DNA from 2 places in the Photobacterium atrarenae genome. Region 2 is predicted to be linked to the other one. Evidence: predicted binding sites of a transcription regulator. Region 2 holds the regulator's gene; the other holds the start of a gene.

Region 1 (10,028 bases), on a different contig from region 2:
CAGGTTATTGCGCTGGAGCGGGCGATGGAGGCGATAGTCGAGCCGCTGACTCTGGCAGCGATGGTGCAATCGGGTGTCGAGATCATCGGTCTGGATACCCGGGATCCGCTGGGGGGAACGCTCAATCGCATGATTCTGGCGTTGGCGCCGCAATATCAGCATGCACTAACAGTGCGAAGCTATAGCGCGGCGGTGGAGCTGGCCAAGCTTGGGCTCGGCATGGCGCTGGTCGATCCCTGGACGGCACAGGGTCACCGCGACAATGCTCAGGTGCAAGTCGCTGAATTATCGCCGCAAGTACCGGTGCATGTGTCGCTTTACAGTGCGAACCATCAATCTCCCTCGGCGGCCAGCCGGTTATTCATCACAAGGCTCAAAGCGCAGGTGAGCGGCGACGCCCAGGCATAGCCATAACCTCACGTTATACCCGGCCAACAACAAAGTATTCGTTCTTTCCGCACCTGGTGCTTAGATTAATGGCATCACCAGCAGACACGGAAGGACACTGATGCAAATTCCTCAACCTTATTTACTGTTCCTCGGCGATGTCACCGATCCCTTAGCGGCGAAAACGGCCCGGGGCATTCTGCACTGGCGGCCAGACAGTTGTGTCGGCCAGCTCCGTTTAACGGCGCAGACGGTATCGTTGCAACTGGCAGATCTGTCACTGGCGGATGCGAAAAATCTCGGGGTCAAAACACTGGTGATTGGCACTGCCAATGCCGGCGGGGTGATCCCCGAGTCCTGGCAGCAGGTACTGAAAGATGCGGTTCAGATGGGATTTCACATCGCATCGGGCATGCATCAGCGTTTGCGAGATATCCCCGGGCTCAGCGCCCTGGCAGAGCAGCACCAGGTACAGCTGTTTGATGTCCGGCACTACGATACACCGCTGGCGGTAGGCACCGGACAGCAGCGGGCAGGAAAGCGCCTGTTGACGGTCGGCAGTGATTGCTCGGTTGGGAAAATGTATACCGCATTGGCTCTGGATCGGGCGTTGAATCAGGCGGGCACTCCGGCGCAGTTCAAAGCGACCGGCCAGACCGGCATTTTGATCCAGGGGCAGGGGATTTCGGTTGATGCCGTGGTGGCGGATTTCATCTCCGGCGCGGTGGAAGCACTCAGCCCGGGCTTTGACACGCATGCGTGGGATATCATTGAGGGACAGGGTTCGTTAATGAATCCATCCTTTGCCGGGGTGAGTCTGGGGTTGCTTCATGGCGCGCAGCCGGACGCCCTGGTCTTGTGCCATGAACTGGGACGGCCGCATATTCGCCATCTGCCGCATATGCCGATGCCAGATATTTCAGAAGTCCTTGCCGCGAACCTTCAGGCCGCCAGACTGACCAACCCGAAGGCTGAATTTGTTGGGATCTGTCTCAATACATCTGCTATTTCTGAGCAGGAAGCGCAGTTGGTGTGCGAGCAGTGGCGTGAGCGCTATCGGCTGCCGGTCACAGATCCGGTGCGCTTTGGCGTGGACAATATCATCCAACGACTGGTCGACCGAGGTGCCTGATGCAGATCCAAGCCAAACCCGAACACATCCCGTTTGCCAAACCCTTTCGCATTGCCCGGGGCGCCCGAACACATCTGGAGATTGTGCGGGTGACGATCACCGACGGGGAGCAGGCGGTTGAAGCCGAATGTACTCCCTATGCCCGTTACGGCGAAGAGACGGCGTCCGTGCTGGCGCAAATCGAACGGGTGATCCCGGCGTTGGCGGAGTTGTCGGCGCAGCAGGCCAAATCTGAGTTGCAGACCTTGCTGCCGGCCGGGGCAGCCCGCAATGCCCTGGATTGCGCCTTATGGTCCCTCATTGCCAGGCAGGCCGGCAGTCAGTTTCCGTCGCCTTATTTTCAGTTGCAGCCCGCTCTGGAAACAGCGATGACGGTTTCCATCGGCACCCCGCAGGAGATGGCCCGGCAAGCGCGGGATTATGTGGCCCAAGGGGCGACCTTGCTGAAAGTGAAGCTGGATGCGGACAACATTGTCAGCCGGGTTGCCGCAACCCGGGACGTCGCGCCGGATGCGCGGATCATCCTTGATGCCAATGAGTCCTGGGCGGGGATGGATTTGCCTGCGTTGTTTGACGCGCTTGCGCCATTGGAAATTGCCATGATAGAACAGCCCCTGCCAGCCGGGGCGGATGATGCGCTGCAGTGTTTTGTCCACCGGATCCCGGTGTGTGCCGATGAGAGCTGTCATACCCGGGCTGATTTGGCGCACGTTCGCAGCCGTTATGAGATGATCAATATTAAGCTGGATAAAACCGGCGGCCTGACCGAAGCGCTCACGCTCAAGGAAGCAGCCCAGCAGCAAGGGTTGGCGGTGATGGTCGGGTGCATGCTCGGCACCTCCCTGGCGATGAGGGCTGCCCTGCCTATTGCCCAGGACGCCGCGGTGGTCGATCTCGACGGCCCGGTGCTCATTGGTGAAACCGGTAAGGATGTACTCACTTATCGGGATGGTCAGTTAATCCTTTGAAAACGCCCGCCCTGATGTGATACACCGGGGCGGGCGTTTGCTTTGGACACTCACGTTACTGTCAAGCACGGCTGGTGGCCGGGGTCACGGTAATTGACGCGCCGGTTTTGTTATTGAAAAGCAGGCTCGATGGTGCCGTTGAAGGTCTGCTGGATAAAGTCACGGACCGGCTGCGACTGGTACAGCTTCACGAACTTCTGATAATCGGCATTGTCCTTGTCTTCCTCGCGCGCGGCGACCACCATCACGGCGAGTGCGGCATCTTTCGACTCCAGGTAGAGGCCGAGCTCTTTCGGATCCAGGCCCGATGACATCATGTAGTTCATGGTGATGGCTGCGGCATCTACGTCTTCCAGGCTTCTCGGCAATTGGGCCGCTTCAATTTCAATGATCTCAAGCTGCTTCGGATTCTCAACGATATCGCTCAGCGTCGCTTTGTGGCCGACATCCGGTTTGAGCGTGATGAGATTGGCATCGGCCAATAGCAGCAGGCCGCGTCCGCCGTTCGTCGGATCGTTCGGGATGGCAATGCGCGCGTGATCCGGTAGTTCAGCAAGCTTGTGATAAGTTTGCGAATAGAGCCCCATTCGCATCAGGATTGACTCCCCCAGTGAGATTAAGTGGCTGCCATTGTTGGCATTGTACGTTTGTAAAAATGGCAGATGCTGATAGCTATTGAGATCCAGGCTGCCGTCCGCCAGCGCCGCATTGGGCGTGATGTAATCTGAAAATTCGATCACTTCGACTTTTAACCCTTGTTTTTCAGCTTCCCGGGCCACGGCTTCTACTACCTGGGCGTGGGGACCGACGGTTGCGCCGACTTTCAACACCGCTTCATCCTTTTGGCCGCAGCCGGTTAATCCCAGCACCAAGGCTGCACCAAATAACCACTGACTGACTTTCTTATTCTTTTTCATCTGATCCTCCATGTTGACGCTAAAGGATGTTTAGACGTCTGGATTTCCATCCTACGGTTTGTATGAGAATATGCAACTGATTATTTCATTTATTTCTCAGAGCAAGGTTCAGGCTCGGGATAATGGTGTGATGAATCCGGGCTGGGTAGTGATGACTGTCCCAGCCTCGGTATATAACTTTGGCTTAGAAAGGAGGGGCTCAAAAATACGAAGCATTTTCACTCTGATTTCATTACATTACCCGAGGTTATGAAGAGATCCGACGGATTGGCAGTCGTCAATGACGACATACCATCCTGCCAACTCAGGAGAAGGAAGCGATGAAACGAATTTGTTTAGTGACGCACACGCAAGCGACTCATTCTGTGAATGGTCAGGTGGGCGGCTGGTTTGATTCGGAATTGACAGAGCAGGGGCGCGCTCAGGCCGCCAGTCTCCGCGAGAAAATCAAAGCACATGGTTTTGAGCTTGAAAATCTGAAAGTTTATTCATCCGATCTCAAGCGTGCAGTACAGACAACGGAGGCGTTGGCTGCGGGACAGGTACTGGATGTACGGTATGACACCCGATTGCGGGAGATGTCGTTTGGCCGTCACGAAGGGATGGATCAGGCCGCGCATGATGAGCTTATGCAGCCGGTGAGTGCGACGGGGGAGCGACTGGATCACCGGATTTGTGATGGCGCGGAGTCTCGCCGGGAAGTTGCGGCGCGGATCGCTGCGTTTGTGCAAGAGGTCATGCACCTGCCTGGTGATGCCTTAATTGTAACGCATGGTTTTGCGGCAACCTTCGTGATTGCGGCATTTCAACAGATTGATATTGAAAGCATGGGCTATATTGCATTCAAGGTAAACCCGGGCAGCGTGTCGATCCTGGAAGCGGATGACTTATTTCAAAATCGCGCCGTTTGTTTGCTTAATGGATAAAACATGATTCAGGAGGATGACTTGGCTGTTCATTTCAGACCCGCAACGCAAGATGATCTCGAAACTTTAGTCTTGATGCTGCAGGATGATGCACTCGGTTCACAACGCGAAGACGGCACCTTGCCGTTAAATGCCAACTACCTTCAGGCGTTCGATGCCATTCAGGCCGATCCCAATAACCAATTGATGGTCGCAGAAATCCAAGACAGGGTAGTGGGGATGTTGCAGCTGACGTTCATTCCATATCTCACTCACATCGGCTCTTGGCGATGCTTGATCGAAGGCGTTCGGATCCACACCGATTATCGTGGTCAGGGCCTCGGTGAGCAGATGTTTCAGTATGCGATAGGTCAGGCGCAGGAGAAAGGTTGCCAGTTGGTTCAGCTCACCTCGGACAAGCAGCGTCCGGATGCGTTGCGGTTCTACGAGAAGCTGGGATTTGTCGCCACGCATGAAGGGTTTAAGTTGCGGCTGCTGTCGCCAGCATGAGTATGATGGGGTGATACTGATGAATATCCGATTTAGGGTTCAAAACCGCTGACGTCACAGCGGTTCTTCGGTGCTTGTAGCGACGAACGCTTGTTAATCCAGCTCAATCTTTTTGAGCCGGTACGCCAGGGCCGGGCGGGTGAGTCCTAACAGACGGGCGGCCTGGGAGACGTTGCCATCGGCTTTGTTCATCGCATGCTGAATGAGCTGACGCTCTAAGACATCAATACTGAAGTTATCGTCTAACTGCTTGTCTATCCAGTGGTCGTCAATTGTGGCGGGTTCTTTGGGCTCAAGCTGACCTTTGGCGTTGATGATATTCAGTGGATGGGTCGGCTCGGCCAGTGACGGGAAAAAACTCTCTAAATCGATACTCTGGTTATTTTCCGTCAAAATAATCCCCCGTTCGATCATGTTTTCCAGCTCGCGGATATTTCCCGGCCACTTGTAGTGCATCAGGGCTTGCAGCGCTTTATCGGTCACCCCGAGGGTCCGTTTATGGTACAGGGCGTGGTATTTTTCCAGAAAGTGCTCGATCAGCAGCGGAATATCTTCGCGTCGCTCACGCAGCGGTGGGATTTGGACCGGATAAACATTCAGCCGGTAATAGAGGTCGGCCCGAAATCGCCCTTTTTCGACGGCGGATTTTAAATCCTCATTGGTTGCGGCCACGACACGGACATCAATGGTGCGCAATTGATTGTCGCCGACCCGCTCTAGTTCACCTTCTTGTAAAACGCGTAATAAACTCGCCTGGGCACGGGGCGAGAGTTCAATCACTTCATCGAGGAAGATTGTCCCCTGATTGGCGCGTTCGAATTTCCCTTCGCGCGAGTGCGTGGCACCGGTATAAGCGCCTTTTTCGACCCCGAACAGCTCCGCTTCAATCAGATCGGGCGGAATACAGGCGCAGTTAACGGCAACAAAAGGCTGATCTTTGCGATCGCTGCTCAGGTGCAACCCCCTGGCGACCACTTCTTTGCCGACACCGGTTTCTCCCTGTAGCAGGACCGAGACTTTAGTTTTTGAGGCTTTGGCGATGAGATGGCAGACTGATTTAAACGCCTCGGAGTTGCCAACGGAGTTGAGCAATAAGTCGTCATATTCAGGGTTGTGATAAATCTCTTTGAGGCTCGTCACTTGTTGTTGCAGCGCCAAGAGCTCTTCAATAATCGGGTCGGGTTGGAGGGCTTGTTCGAGCTCGGTCTGGTTCTCCCATTCTTCTGCCGGTTTTCCGACAATATGGCAATGTTCGCTGCCACATCCGGTACATTGTGTCTCCTGGTATATGATTTTTCGGCCCATGTAGTAGCTTGAAAAACCACTGGCATAGCCGAGCAGCGTCCAGCAAACCGGGATGTCGGATTGGCCGTATTCATGAAGATGCGCCTCTGCTTCATAAGAGTCGTACCAGTCAAACTCGCCGTGGAAATGACCGGTTTCCAGATCAAAGCTCAGGTTCGTTGGCACGACTTTGGCCATGCCTTTGATGGTATGCAGTTGTGGTCCGGCCAGGAAGGCATCTTCCGTGGTAAAGTCAGGGCGAATTTTATGCAGCATATCGGCATCTCTTAATCCCGAGTAATAGCCAAAACGCATCAGGAATCCGGTGGCCCTTTTTACACCTAAGGTTTCGATTAACTCTTTTCTGAGTAACCCCAGCGCAGCGGAATGGATGAGTAACATGCGCTGTTCATTAAACCAGACTTTTCCGTCTTCACTGGAAAACTTAAATTGTGAGATCAGGTCGTGAGGTTCTGGAAGTTGCGGGGAAGTACGAATATCCATAATAACATTGCCTTTCCTTGAATCCCGAAATCAAACGGGGTGACATGATTGCTTCGCAAGTGAAATCCATGAATCACTTTTAATTAAAATAGGTGAGTAGGTGCGAATCGCAGCTAATGTTCAAACGCATTATTACCTTAATCAAATGATCTATCCCTGTCACCCATATTTATCATTCGATCAACTTAATTAACCTTTTATTTACATGCGATCCCATATCCTGCTCGTTTTTCCATCTCAGGTTTGCGCATGATTGAATTTTATTTTTGTTCAGAAACAGTTGCTTATATCTGTTTCTCCCTTTTTTAGTATTTGTGGGTTTTGATGTGGCATACCCGTTGCAATAGGGGGGATACCCGTGCATTAGGGGATTAGCCTGAATCAGCAAAACTAACAGGGAGGCAACATGGAAGCGTTGACGGCAAGGGCGGATGAACAACATCGCTCAGGGTTCGAGCAACTCACCAAGTATGTGAGAGTTCGAAGTCCTGACGATGCTCGATTTGTTGAATTCGACTTCGCGATTGGTGAACCAGGCCTGTTCGTTGAACTGATCATGCCCAAAGCAGCCTTTGAGCAATTTTGTCAGGTAAACAAAGTGACACATATGACCGACGAACAGATGGCCGCCGTCGACGCTGAAATGGATAAGTGGCGTTACGGTGAAAATACGCTGATGTCGAAAAATCATAACCATGTGTCTGAACAGCAATCATGAATCAGCTGGGAATTGTTTGATGAGTATTGAAATTAAAACCGCAACACTCGATCCGGTCCGAAATACTTACGCGCATACGGAACGTCGCTTTGGTGATAAGCCTGCGACCCGTTATCAGGAGGCCAGTTACGATATTCAATCGGAAAAGTATTTCCATTATCGCCCGCTTTGGCAGCCGGACATGGAATTAAACGACCCGCGTCGTACCGCAATTGTGATGGAAGACTGGTATGCGTTTCGGGATCCCCGCCAGTATTACTACGGCGCTTATGTTCAGCAGCGATCCAAAATGCAGGATGCGGCAGAAAGCAATTACGCATTTTTTGAAAAGCGCAATCTCGCGGACCAACTGAGCGACGATATCAAAGCCAAAGTGATTCGTTTTCTGGTGCCGGTTCGCCATCTTGAACATACCGCGAACCTGAACAACTTATATGGCACTTCTCTCGGCTACGGTACCGTCCTGACCCAAGCCTTGCTGTTTAACGGGATGGATCGGCTGGGTATTGCCCAGTATTTGTCTCGCATTGCCCTGCTTTTGGATCACAACAGCAGTGGGGCGTTAACAGAGGCGAAATCCTACTGGATGGACGATCCCGCCTGGCAAGGAATGCGGGCGTTGTGCGAAGAAACCACGGTGACAAAAGACTGGTTTGAAGTGTTCGTGGCCCAGGACATCGTGATGGATTGTCTGGTGTACGACCTGGTGTTCAATCAGTTTGATCAGTGGCTGGTGGACCATGGCGCGCAGGATATTGGCATGCTGACGGAGTTCATGCGCACCTGGCATGCGGACAATAGCCGCTGGGCCGATGCGGTGCTCAAAACTGCCGCTGCTGAATCCGCAGAGAATCTGTCCTTGCTGGAAGCTTGGATCTCTATGTGGAAAGCAAAGGCGATCGCTGCATTAGCGCCGGTGGCGAAAGATATGCTGGATGATGCTGAGGCAATCGACAAAGCCGTGGCTGTTCTGGATAAGCGTCTCGCGAAAGCTGGGCTGTTCAAGTAAGGGGAAAAGGAATGTCCAAGGTTTATATCGCACTGCAAGATAATGATGAATCTCGCTATATCGTTGAAGCCATTGAAGAAGATAACCCGGATGTCACCGTGATACACATGCCGGCCATGATCCGCGTTGAAAACAACGGTCGGCTGGTGGTTCGCCGGGAATCGGTTGAAGAGAAGATGGGCCGTGCGTGGGATGTGCAGGAGTTGCATCTCAACCTGATCACCCTGGGTGGCAACGTTGAAGAAGACGACGATGAACTCTCTTTACACTGGAACGAGTAAAAAGGTATCTCATTATGGCTGCGAAAAAGCTCAATATTAAAGATAAGTACCGCCTGCTGACCCGTGATCTCGACTGGGAATATTCTTACCAGGATCGCCAAGCGGCGTTTCCCTACGAAGAGTTCGAAGGGATCAAAATCACCGACTGGTCCAAGTGGGAAGACCCGTTCCGCTTAACCATGGATGCCTACTGGAAATATCAGGCGGAGAAAGAAAAGAAACTCTACGCCATCTTTGACGCCTTTGCCCAGAACAATGGCCATCTGAATGTGTCGGATCCGCGATATGTGAACGCGATTAAGCTGTTTCTCTCGGCCGTGACGCCGCTTGAGTATCAAGCCTATCAGGGATTTGCTCACACCGGCCGTCAGTTTGGTGGCGTAGGGGCGCGGATTGCCTGCCAGATGCAGTCGATCGATGAGCTGCGTCATGTCCAGACTCAGATCCATGCCATGAGTCACTTCAATAAGTTCTTTGACGGTTTTCAGGACTTCAGCCACATGCACGATCGGGTGTGGTATCTCTCCGTGCCGAAGTCATTTTTCAATGACGCCCGCGCGGCTGGGCCCTTTGAGTTCATGATCGCCATCGGATTCTCGTTTGAATATGTCCTGACCAATCTGCTGTTCGTTCCCTTCATGTCGGGAGCAGCGCACAACGGCGATATGGCGACCGTGACCTTCGGCTTTTCAGCCCAGTCGGATGAAGCCCGCCATATGACCCTGGGTCTGGAAATCATCAAATTCCTGCTGGAACAGCATGAAGACAATGTGCCGATCGTCCAGAAATGGATCGACAAGTGGTTCTGGCGCGGGGCGCGCTTACTGAGCGTCGTGTCGATGATGATGGACTATATGTTGCCGAACAAGGTGATGTCGTGGAAAGAGGCGTGGGAAGTCTATTTCGAGGAAGCGGGCGGCGCCCTGTTTAAAGATCTGGCGCGCTACGGGATCCGGATGCCGAAATACGCCGATGTGATCGAAAAAGAGAAAGAGCACCTGTCCCACCAGACCTGGTGGACCTTCTACACCCATGGTCAGGCGACCGGATTCCACACCTGGATCCCGAGCGACGAAGAGCTGGACTGGTTATCTGAAAAATACCCGGAAACCTTTGATAAGTACTACCGTCCTCGCTGGGAGCTGGCGAAAGAGATGGAAGCCAAAGGTGAGCGCTTCTACACCAAGGCGTTGCCGCAACTGTGCACCATTTGTCAGGTTCCGATGCTGTTTACCGACATGGATAACCCAACCCAAACGGTTTACCGCAGCAGTCAGTATGAAGGGGAGCGTTACCACTTCTGTTCCGATGGCTGTAAAGACATTTTCGATGACGAGCCGGAGAAATATGTGCAGTCCTGGCTGCCGGTCCATCAGATCTTCCAGGGCAACTGCGGTGGTCCCGACCTGACGG
Region 2 (10,028 bases):
TCCTACGTGATCCCGATCAGGCACTGCAACAAGACGATTATAACGGACGCCAAAGAGCGACGAGTAACGTGACCTGATTGTTTTTATATTTGTAGTATTTTAACGGATAGAAGAGATGTCACTACCACATGTAATTTTGACCGTGCTGAGCAATCGCGACGCAACCGGTTACGATATCACCAAAGAGTTTTCACACAGTATCGGCTACTTCTGGAAAGCTAGTCACCAGCAGGTGTACCGTGAGCTGAACAAGATGGCAACCAACGACCAGGTCACCTGTAAGCTGGAGCCACAGGAAGGTAAGCCGGATCGCAAAGTCTACTCCATCACGGATCTTGGCCGTCAGGCCCTGTTTGAGTGGTTCCAGGAGCCGGCACGCAACCCGACCATTCGTGATGAGTTTTCAGCCAAACTACTGGTCTGCGGCGTGTACAACTCCGTACCGATGCAGCAGCAACTGGAAGCCCTGATTGAAGAATCTCACACCCTGATGAACCACTACCACGAGCTGGAAAAGGTTCACTTCGGCGATTACAAGAACATGGATCGCCAGGCCCGCCTGGATCGCCTGACCCTGCGTCGCGGCATCCATAACCGCCAGGCCTGGATCGATTGGGCAGAAGAAGTGCTGGCTGAGCTGAAAGACATGGACAGCGCCGACAGTAAAGTCGCCCTCAACGACTAAACTATCGTCTGCAAGCCCTACCGAGACCAAAAAAGCCGCAATTGCGGCTTTTTTTCGGCCTGTAGCCGGTCCTGATACGACTTGGAGCGCTTGCCTCAGGCGATTTGTTCCTGCTCGGCGCGCACCCCCAGGGTATGGCAGATAGCGTACGTCAGCTCTGCCCGGTTGAGCGTATAGAAGTGGAAATCCTTCACCCCTTCGCGGCTCAGCACCCGCACCAGATCAATGGCGTTGCTCGCCCCCACCATCTGACGGCTCAGCAAGTCGTCATCCAGTCCTTCGTACTGTTTCTCCAGCCAGTTCGGGATCTTCACGTTATTAGCCAGGGCAAACCGCTTGGCCTGCTTCATGTTCGACACCGGTAGGATCCCCGGCACAATCTCGACATCAATCCCGGCCGCCACGCAGCGATCCCGAAACCGCAGGTAACTTTCGACATCAAAGAAAAACTGGGTGATCGCCCGGCAGGCCCCGGCATCGACCTTGCGCTTGAGGTTGATCAGATCGGCCTGGGCGCTCTTGGCTTCCGGGTGAACTTCCGGGTAAGCCGCGACAGAGATATCAAAGTCCGCTTCTTCGCGTAGCAGCTTCACCAGATCCACTGCATACATATCCGGTTTGCCCCCCTGTGGCGGCAGATCCCCGCGCAGGGCGACAATATCCCGGATGCCGTTATTCCAGTAATCCCGGGCAATCGTGCGCAGCTCATCGCGGGTGGCATCGATACAGGTCAGGTGCGGGGCAGCCACCAAACCAGTCTGCTCTTTAATATCTTTGATAATGGAATGGGTGCGATCCCGCTCACCGGAGTTCGCGCCATAGGTCACCGAAACAAACTTCGGTTTCAGGCTTTTCAGGCGGTGAATGGATTGCCACAGGGTCTGCTCCATTTGCTCAGAGCTCGGCGGAAAAAATTCAAATGACACATTAATGTTGCCGTCCAAATCCGCGATGTTCTGATTCAGTGCGTCAAAATGGCTTGCGTATGAATACCCCATAATCTTTTCCTTCTGCTCCGGCCCTGCCGAGATCCTGATCCGTGATGACGTCGAACAAACGTTTAGACGTCTATATGTCTACAGAATGTCTTGTAACCAATTTCTTGTCAACCGGCCCATCATGAAATTTATTCAACTTGATCGTGCACGATCTTCAACCACCAACGACCCCGCTCAAGACACAAAAACCCGCAGTCTGCGGGCTTTTGAATATCAGGTAGTGGTTACCGCCATAAATCAAAGTATAGGCGGCGATTTCCACTCCCCCGGCCGTCAACGACAGGATCTATCGCGGAGACAGCGCCAGCTACAACAGGGCCGCCAGGCGGTTGATATCCGACAACAGCGCCCCGGCAGTGACATCCCGCCCCGCTCCCGGTCCGCGGATCACCAGCGGGTTATCCCGGTACCAGCGACTTTCAATCGCGAAGATGTTGTCGCACGGCAACAAGTTGGCCAGCGCATGTTCCGGCGACAGTGCTTCAACCCCGACTACGGCACGCCCTTGTTTATCCAGCCGCGCGACATAACGCAGCACCAGACCCTCCTTCTGCGCCTTGGCCAGGCGCTTGCCGAGCCGCTGATCCAGCACCTCCCCCTGCTCAAAGAAGCCGTCCAGGCTCAACGCTGCCAGCTCCTCCGGGACCAGAGACTCCACCCGAACCTGCTCCGGCTCCAGCATCAGGCCCGACTCTCGCGCCAGGATCACCAATTTGCGCATCACATCGCTACCATCGAGATCATGGCGCGGATCCGGCTCTGTCAGCCCCTGTTGCCAGGCCTGTTCAATCAGCTGGGTGAACGGCACACTGCCGTCATACTGCTGGAACAGCCACGACAGGGTCCCGGAGAAAATTCCCGACAGGGCCAGGATTTCATCCCCGCTCTCCAGCAGATCACGCACGGTATGATTCACCGGCAGCCCGGCACCGACCGTAGCGTTGTAGAACCAGTGGCGACTGCTTTTGGCAAAAGCATCCTGCACCCGGTGATAATCCGGCCCCGAGGCCGAGCCTGCCACCTTGTTGGCCGAAATCAGATGCAGGCCGATTTCGGCGATCTGCGGGTATTGCGCCGCCAGCGCCGCACTGGCGGTGACATCGAGCACCACCACATCATCATAGGGATGGCTGGCCAGAGTCTGGAACAGTTCCCCCTCAGCATACTCTACCGCTTCATCTTCAAAAGCGGTTAACGCCCGCGTCGGATCGATGCCCTGGAAATCAATCCAGTGACGGTTGCTCCCGGCCACCCCGATCAAGGTAAAACTCTTGCCATGACGTTTTTCCAGGTTGGCTTTCTCATCCTGGAACAACTCCAGCCAGCGGCTGCCGATATTGCCTTTGCCGCACAACACCAGGCCAATACGTTTCTGGGCCTGGAACAGGCTCTGGTGGATCTGGCTGATCAGATCCCGGGTATCGACCCGGCGCAGCACCGCGACCAGGCTGAGGCCCTGCTCAGACTCACAGATAAACTCCACCGGCTGGTTCTTGAGCTGATGCGAAAAGCCGTAGCAGTGGACCGGATTACCAATCACTCCGGCCCCTACGGCCGCGACCAAGGCAAAACCTTCCCGCAGGCGCAGCTCGGCCGTGATCCCGCTGTCCTGCAGCGATCCCAGCACGCCGTTGACCACTTCCCGGGTGTAGGCGAGCCGGATCCGTCCCTTGTCCGCTTCGACACTCTGGGCCAGCGGCTGCAACTGAATTCGTTGCAGCAGCCGGGCCAGCTCGGCCTGGATCGGGGCCAAATCATGGGAGCGGGCAATATCGAGCTCTATCAGGCAAACATCATCAAGCGAGGTAATGATCTTGGCCCCCCGTCCCGACGCCAGGACCCGCTCGACCCGGGTTGAGCCCGATTCCGGCTGATGGCTGCAACGCAGCGCCAGATCAATCGCACTCTGAGCCACCGGTTGCAGCGTCCGGCTATGCAGCACCGGTGCCGCCAGACGGGCCAGCTCACTGGCTTCATCAAGACGCAACAGCGGCAACAGACAGGCATCCGCGACGAGCCGTGGATCGGCACTGTACACCCCGGCCACATCACTCCAAATCGTCACCCGGGCCACTTCAGCCAGGGCGCCGATCACCGTCGCCGAATAATCCGAGCCGTTGCGACCCAGCAGCACGGTTTCTCCGGCCGCATTCCGGGCCATAAACCCGGTGATCACAATCCGGTGCTGGCTGTGCTGGGCCAGCTCAGCGCTCAGCAGCGGCCAGGACTGGGCGCGATCCACTTCCGGCTGCGCCGCTCGTTCGGCCCGTAGGAATGTTCGCGAATCGAGGTGCACCGCCGGCATCGCCTGCTGCGCCAGTAGCGCGGCCAGCAGGCGGGCGGACCACAGTTCACCGTGGCCGAGCACGGAAGCAATCACCGCCTCCGACAAATCCGGGCTGCTGAGCTGTGCCAGCTCACTCAGCTCCAGATGGAGCTGAGTTTGCAAATCGTCAGCTTCCGGTCCGCTCAGCAGCTCACTGATCAATGTCTGCTGAAACGCCCGCAATTCCTGCAGCGCCTCATGGGCCTGGCGGCCATCCTTTTTCAGCAGTGCCACCCAGTCAATCAGCTGGTTGGTGGTCTTGCCGGCGGCTGAGACCACAATTAAATCTTCCGGGCCGGCATACTCGCGGATGATTTCAGCGACCCGGCGATAGCACGCCGGATCCGCCAGGCTGCTGCCGCCAAATTTGTGCAGTTGTCGGGCTGTCGGCTGACTCATTCTGTCACCTCCGCAGCCTTTGCAAATGCCTGGGCCAAATCAGCAATCAAATCATCCGCATCTTCCAGCCCCACGGACAGGCGCAGCAGGCTGGGCTTGATCCCGGCCTCGGCCTGAGCCTCATCCGACATCGCCCGGTGGGTCATGCTGGCCGGGTGGCAGATCAGGCTTTCAGTCCCGCCAAGGGACTCGGCCAGCGAGAAACACTGGAGCTGACGGACAAACGCCGCCAGTTGTGCCTGGCTGCCGGCGATTTCGAAACTGAGCATCGCCCCGAAGCCCTGCTGCTGTTTCAGTGCAATGGCATGGCCCGGATGCTCCGGCTGGCTCGGGTGATAAATTTGCCCCACCAACGGCTGGCTTTGCAGGTAGTCCAGGATTTTGGCGCTGTTTTCTTCATGAAGCCTCATCCGCGGTGCCAGGGTCCGCAACCCGCGCAGGGTCAGATATGCATCAAACGGCGCGCCGGTGGCACCGATACAGTTGGCCCACCAGGACAACGTTTCTGCCTGCTCCGGCGTTTTGGCAATCAGCACCCCGCCCAGCACATCGGAGTGGCCGTTGATATACTTGGTGGTGGAATGGACGACGAAATCAGCGCCCAGTGCAATCGGCTGCTGCAAGATCGGCGACAGGAAGGTGTTATCGACCGCCACCAGCGCGCCGGCCTGACGGGCGTCAGCGCACAAGACGGCCAGATCGACCACGCGCAGCAGCGGGTTGGACGGGGTTTCGACCCAGACCAGCTTAGGGTTTCGTGCCAGCGCCTCAGCCAATGCGGCCGGGTCGGTCTGGTCGACGAAAACAACCTGAAAGTCCCCTTTTCCGGCCCGGGTATCAAACAGGCGATAGGTCCCGCCATAGCAATCGTGCGGCGCCACCACCAGATCCTCCGGCCCCAGCAAGGCACTGACCAGCAGGTTAATCGCCGCCGTGCCGCAGTTGGTGACAACAGCGCCGGCGCCCCCCTCCAGCTCCGCAAGCGCCTCAGCCAGCGTATTGCGGGTTGGATTACCCGAACGGGAGTAATCGAACTGAGGCACCTCCCCCAGTTGTGAGAAACCATAAGTCGAAGTAAGGTAGATGGGCGGGACCACCGCATTGAACTGGGTATCGGACTCAATCCCGGTGCGCACGGCAACGGTGGCAAGCTTCTTATCACTCATATTTACTTTCCTTGTCTGGGGCTGACCCTGCGGCGAACAACTCATAAGCATCAACATTAGCCATAATCCATAAAGACGTCAACACTTCTGGACGTCTATATGTCTTTGCTTGTGGCGGTAAATCCCGCTAAAATTCACCCATCATCAAATTTATTCAATCCAATATCGCTGAGAAGGTAGAAAATGGCAGAGTGGAATGGCGAGTACATCAGCCCATATGCGGAACACGGTAAGAAAAACGAGCAAGTCAAAAAAATCACCGTTTCGATTCCATTGAAGGTACTGAAAATTCTGACTGACGAGCGTACCCGCCGTCAGATCAACAACCTGCGTCACGCCACGAACAGTGAGCTGCTGTGCGAGGCATTTCTCCATGCCTACACCGGCCAGCCGCTGCCTACCGACGATGACATCCGCAAAGACCGTCCGGATGATCTGCCGGCCGAGGCCAAGGCTCTGATGGACGAGATGGGTATCAAGTACGAAGACATCAACGAATAATCGCTGCGCTTCTGCCGCCAGAGACAAAAAAACCAGCCCGAAGGCTGGTTTTTTCATATCCGGCTGTATTATTTATCAGCCATGTAATTGACCGGCATTTCAATACGGGCAACACCGGATTCAACCGCAGCCACCGCCACGGCTTTAGCCACGCGCGGCAACAGGCGTGGATCCATCGGTTTCGGAATAATGTACTCCGGACCGAAGGCTAGGCTGTCGACGCCAGCCGCTTTGAGTACTTCCGCCGGAACCGGCTCTTTGGCCAGCTCACGGATCGCGTTCACGGCCGCCAGTTTCATCTCGTCGTTAATCGCGCTGGCACGCACGTCCAGGGCGCCACGGAAGATAAACGGGAAACACAGCACGTTGTTGACCTGGTTCGGATAGTCCGAGCGGCCGGTTCCCATGATCAAATCGTCACGCACCTGGTGCGCCAGCGCCGGCTTGATTTCCGGATCCGGGTTTGAACAGGCAAAGACCACCGGCTTATCCGCCATCAGCTTCAGCGCTTCCGGCGACAGCAGATCCGGACCGGATACGCCGACAAAAATATCTGCGCCTTCAATGACATCTTCCAGCGTGCGTTTGTCGGTGTTGTTAGCAAACAGCTGTTTGTATTCGTTGATGTCGTCACGACGGGTGTGGATCACGCCCTTACGGTCCAGCATGTAGATCTTCTCACGCTGAGCACCGCACTTGATCAGCAGTTCCATACAGGCGACAGCTGCCGCACCGGCACCCAGACAAACGATCACCGCTTCGCTGATCTCTTTACCCTGCAGTTCCAGGGCATTAAGCATTCCAGCCGCGGTCACAATCGCCGTGCCGTGCTGATCATCGTGGAACACCGGCACCTGGCAGCGCTCGATCAGGCGCTTTTCAATTTCAAAACAGTCCGGGGCTTTAATATCTTCCAGGTTGATGCCGCCGAAGGTATCAGCAATGTTGGCCACCGTATCGACAAACTCGTCAATGGTGCGGTGTTTGACTTCGATATCAATCGAGTCCAGGCCGGCAAAACGCTTAAATAGCAGCGCCTTCCCTTCCATCACTGGCTTGGACGCCAGCGGCCCCAGGTTGCCCAGGCCAAGGATCGCGGTACCGTTACTGATCACCGCCACCATGTTGCCTTTGGCAGTGTACTTGTAAACATTGTCGGCGTTTTGGGCAATTTCACGCACCGGCTCAGCCACACCCGGGCTATAGGCAAGTGCTAGGTCTTCAACAGTATCAGCAGGCTTGGAAAGCTCTACGGCAATTTTGCCTGGTACAGGGTAAGCATGGTAATGAAGCGCTTGTTGGCGAAAGTCTTCAGACATAGTGTTTCAGATCCTGAAAGAAAATGAGGTTCAGTTGGGTAGTGGGAGATAAATCATATGCTATAGCGGTAGAAAATCCTAGCCGGGCCCGGCTGGTCGAGCCAATAATCTCCCACTGTCGCAGTCAGGTATCGCGAATTTATGATCCGCATACCGTAAAATGGGTGGAAATGGTATCTCAGGCCCGCAGACTTCCCGGGTTCGTCGGCCAAACGCGGCAGAATAGACTAAATTACGTGCGGGCTGCAGGAAAACAAAAAGGGGACGCCTGGCGTCCCCTTTTTTCGGAATAGTGCTGGCAATTACTTGCTAGACAGCGCACCGAAACGCTTGTTGAACTTGTCGATACGACCACCGGTGCTCACTTGACGCTGCTTACCAGTGTAGAATGGGTGACACTTGTCACATACATCCAGGTTGATGTCTTTGCCCAGCGTTGACTTGAATACGAACGCGTTGCCACAAGAACATTTCGCGTTAACTTCTGTGTATTCTGGGTGGATACCTTGTTTCATGGGATAACCTCAATAGTAAGGCCGTGTCGCTCTCCCGATCCTAAGCCGGGCACCACACGTCGTTAATAACAATAAGCGTAATGGTGTTCCCAGTACGCCAAATTCAGGCGGCGTATAGTAATCAATCAATCCGCCCAAATCAACCAATACGCTCCCTTTTTCGCCGCTTTGCGCCTGCCCTCGGGCAAGGTACACTCTCTGATCTTAGTCAATGCTGATAATTGCGGTTTGTTATGGCCTCCAAGATTGCCCGTGTGGCACTCCCCGTCCCCCTGGATAAACAGTTCGACTACCTGATCACGCCAGGCCACTCTCCGGTGGTCGGGGCCCGGGTACGGGTACCGTTCGGCCGCCAGCAGCTGGTGGGGATCGTCACCGCCCTCAGCGACAGCTCGGATTTTCCGCTGGCGCAGCTCAAAGGGATCTCGGCCGTGCTGGATCCCGCGCCGCTGTGGCCAGCCCCACTGCTGGCGCTGCTGCGCTGGGCCAGCAGCTATTATCAGTATCCGCTCGGCGACACCCTGGCCAATGCCATGCCGACCCTGCTGCGCAAGGGACGTGAAGCCTCCCCGGCCAGCCTCAAGGTCTGGCAGCTGACCGACACCGGCCGCGAGCAGCCGCTCCCGACCCGCGCGCCCCGCCAGGCCCAGGTGCTCAAGATGCTGCGCAGCGGCTCCTGGAGCCACGAGGCCCTGCAGGCCGAGGAGATCAGCACCGCAATCCTCAAAAACCTCAGCGACAAGGGCTGGATCGAAGCCTGCGAAGCCCAGCCCCAGCATCAGGTCTGGGCCGATGACTTTGCCATCACCGAAGAAAAACCCCGGCTCAACGAAGAGCAGGCGCTGGCGGTGGCGTCGGTCAACGCCAATCCCGGCTTCGGCTGCTATTTGCTCGAAGGGGTGACGGGCTCTGGCAAAACCGAGGTCTACCTCAACCTGCTCGAGCCGGTGCTCGCCGCCGGCAAACAGGCGCTGATCCTGGTGCCGGAAATCGGCCTGACCCCGCAAACCATCAACCGCTTTCGCCGCCGCTTCAACGTCCCGCTTGAAACTGTCCATTCCGGGCTCAATGACAGCGAGCGGCTGGCCGCCTGGCTGGCCGGCCGCGACAACCAGGCCGGGATCATTATCGGCACCCGCTCGGCGCTGTTCACCCCGTGCCACAACCTCGGGATGATCATTGTCGATGAAGAGCATGACGCCTCGTACAAGCAGCAGGACAGCCTGCGCTACCATGCTCGCGATCTGGCGGTCATGCGGGCCAGCAAAGAGAATATTCCAATCATCCTCGGCTCCGCGACCCCGGCGCTGGAGAGCCTGCACAATGCCAAGAGCGGCAAGTACCACCACCTGACCCTGACCCGCCGGGCCGGCAATGCCCGCCAGGCCCGACACGGGGTGCTGGATGTCAAAGGGCTGTACCTCGAAGCCGGGCTGTCGGCACCACTGATCGCCCAGATGCGCAAGCACCTCGAAGCCGGCAACCAGGTGATGCTGTTTCTCAACCGCCGCGGCTATGCCCCGGCGATTATGTGCCATGCCTGCGGCTGGCTGGCCGAGTGCAAGCGCTGCGATGCCTATTACACTTTCCACCAGCAGTCGGGCGAGCTGCGCTGCCACCACTGTGCCACCCAGCGGCCGGTGATGCCCCAGTGCCACCAGTGCGGCTCCACCCAGCTCCACGCGGTCGGGGTCGGCACCGAGCAGCTCGAGCAGCAGCTGGCGACCCTGTTTCCCGACTACAAAACCGTCCGCATCGATCGCGACAGCACCCGGCGCAAGGGCAGCCTGGAGAGCTACCTCGAGGCGATCCGCAACAACGAATACCAGATCCTGATCGGCACCCAGATGCTGGCCAAGGGCCACCACTTCCCGGATGTCACCCTGGTCGGCCTGATTGATGTCGACAGCGCCCTGTTCAGCAACGACTTTCGTGCCAGCGAGCGGCTGGCCCAGCTGTTTATTCAGGTTGCCGGACGGGCCGGACGGGCCAGCAAACCCGGCGAAGTCCTGCTCCAGACCCACCACCCGGAGCACGCCCTGCTGCAGGCGCTGCTCCATCAGGGCTACGGTGCCTTTGCCCGCGACGCCCTGACCGAGCGCAAACAGGCCTGGCTGCC

Evidence for each region. The regulator MetJ, encoded in region 2, represses methionine synthesis genes. The targets are predictions, from matches to a motif close to TTAGACNTNTANANGTCTAA.
Region 1: a site for MetJ is predicted at 3,435-3,454, ahead of NNL38_RS21600 (MetQ/NlpA family ABC transporter substrate-binding protein). Genes of this name have one in related genera too.

Annotation. Positions count from the first base shown of each region.
Region 1 is NZ_CP101509.1:1,235,785-1,245,812, forward strand. It holds gene NNL38_RS21585 (LysR family transcriptional regulator) at 1-408, shown strand, start outside; gene dgcN (N-acetyltransferase DgcN) at 509-1,519, shown strand; gene dgcA (N-acetyl-D-Glu racemase DgcA) at 1,519-2,487, shown strand; gene NNL38_RS21600 (MetQ/NlpA family ABC transporter substrate-binding protein) at 2,598-3,404, opposite strand; gene NNL38_RS21605 (histidine phosphatase family protein) at 3,725-4,330, shown strand; gene NNL38_RS21610 (GNAT family N-acetyltransferase) at 4,334-4,819, shown strand; gene NNL38_RS21615 (sigma-54-dependent Fis family transcriptional regulator) at 4,913-6,607, opposite strand; gene NNL38_RS21620 (phenol hydroxylase subunit) at 7,014-7,325, shown strand; gene NNL38_RS21625 (aromatic/alkene monooxygenase hydroxylase subunit beta) at 7,345-8,334, shown strand; gene NNL38_RS21630 (MmoB/DmpM family protein) at 8,346-8,615, shown strand; gene NNL38_RS21635 (aromatic/alkene/methane monooxygenase hydroxylase/oxygenase subunit alpha) at 8,630-10,028, shown strand, end outside.
Region 2 is NZ_CP101508.1:202,842-212,869, reverse strand. It holds gene NNL38_RS01030 (PadR family transcriptional regulator) at 116-685, shown strand; gene metF (methylenetetrahydrofolate reductase) at 781-1,683, opposite strand; gene NNL38_RS01020 (bifunctional aspartate kinase/homoserine dehydrogenase II) at 1,991-4,408, opposite strand; gene NNL38_RS01015 (O-succinylhomoserine (thiol)-lyase) at 4,405-5,574, opposite strand; gene metJ (met regulon transcriptional regulator MetJ) at 5,758-6,075, shown strand; gene NNL38_RS01005 (malic enzyme-like NAD(P)-binding protein) at 6,144-7,394, opposite strand; gene rpmE (50S ribosomal protein L31) at 7,697-7,909, opposite strand; gene priA (primosomal protein N') at 8,143-10,028, shown strand, end outside.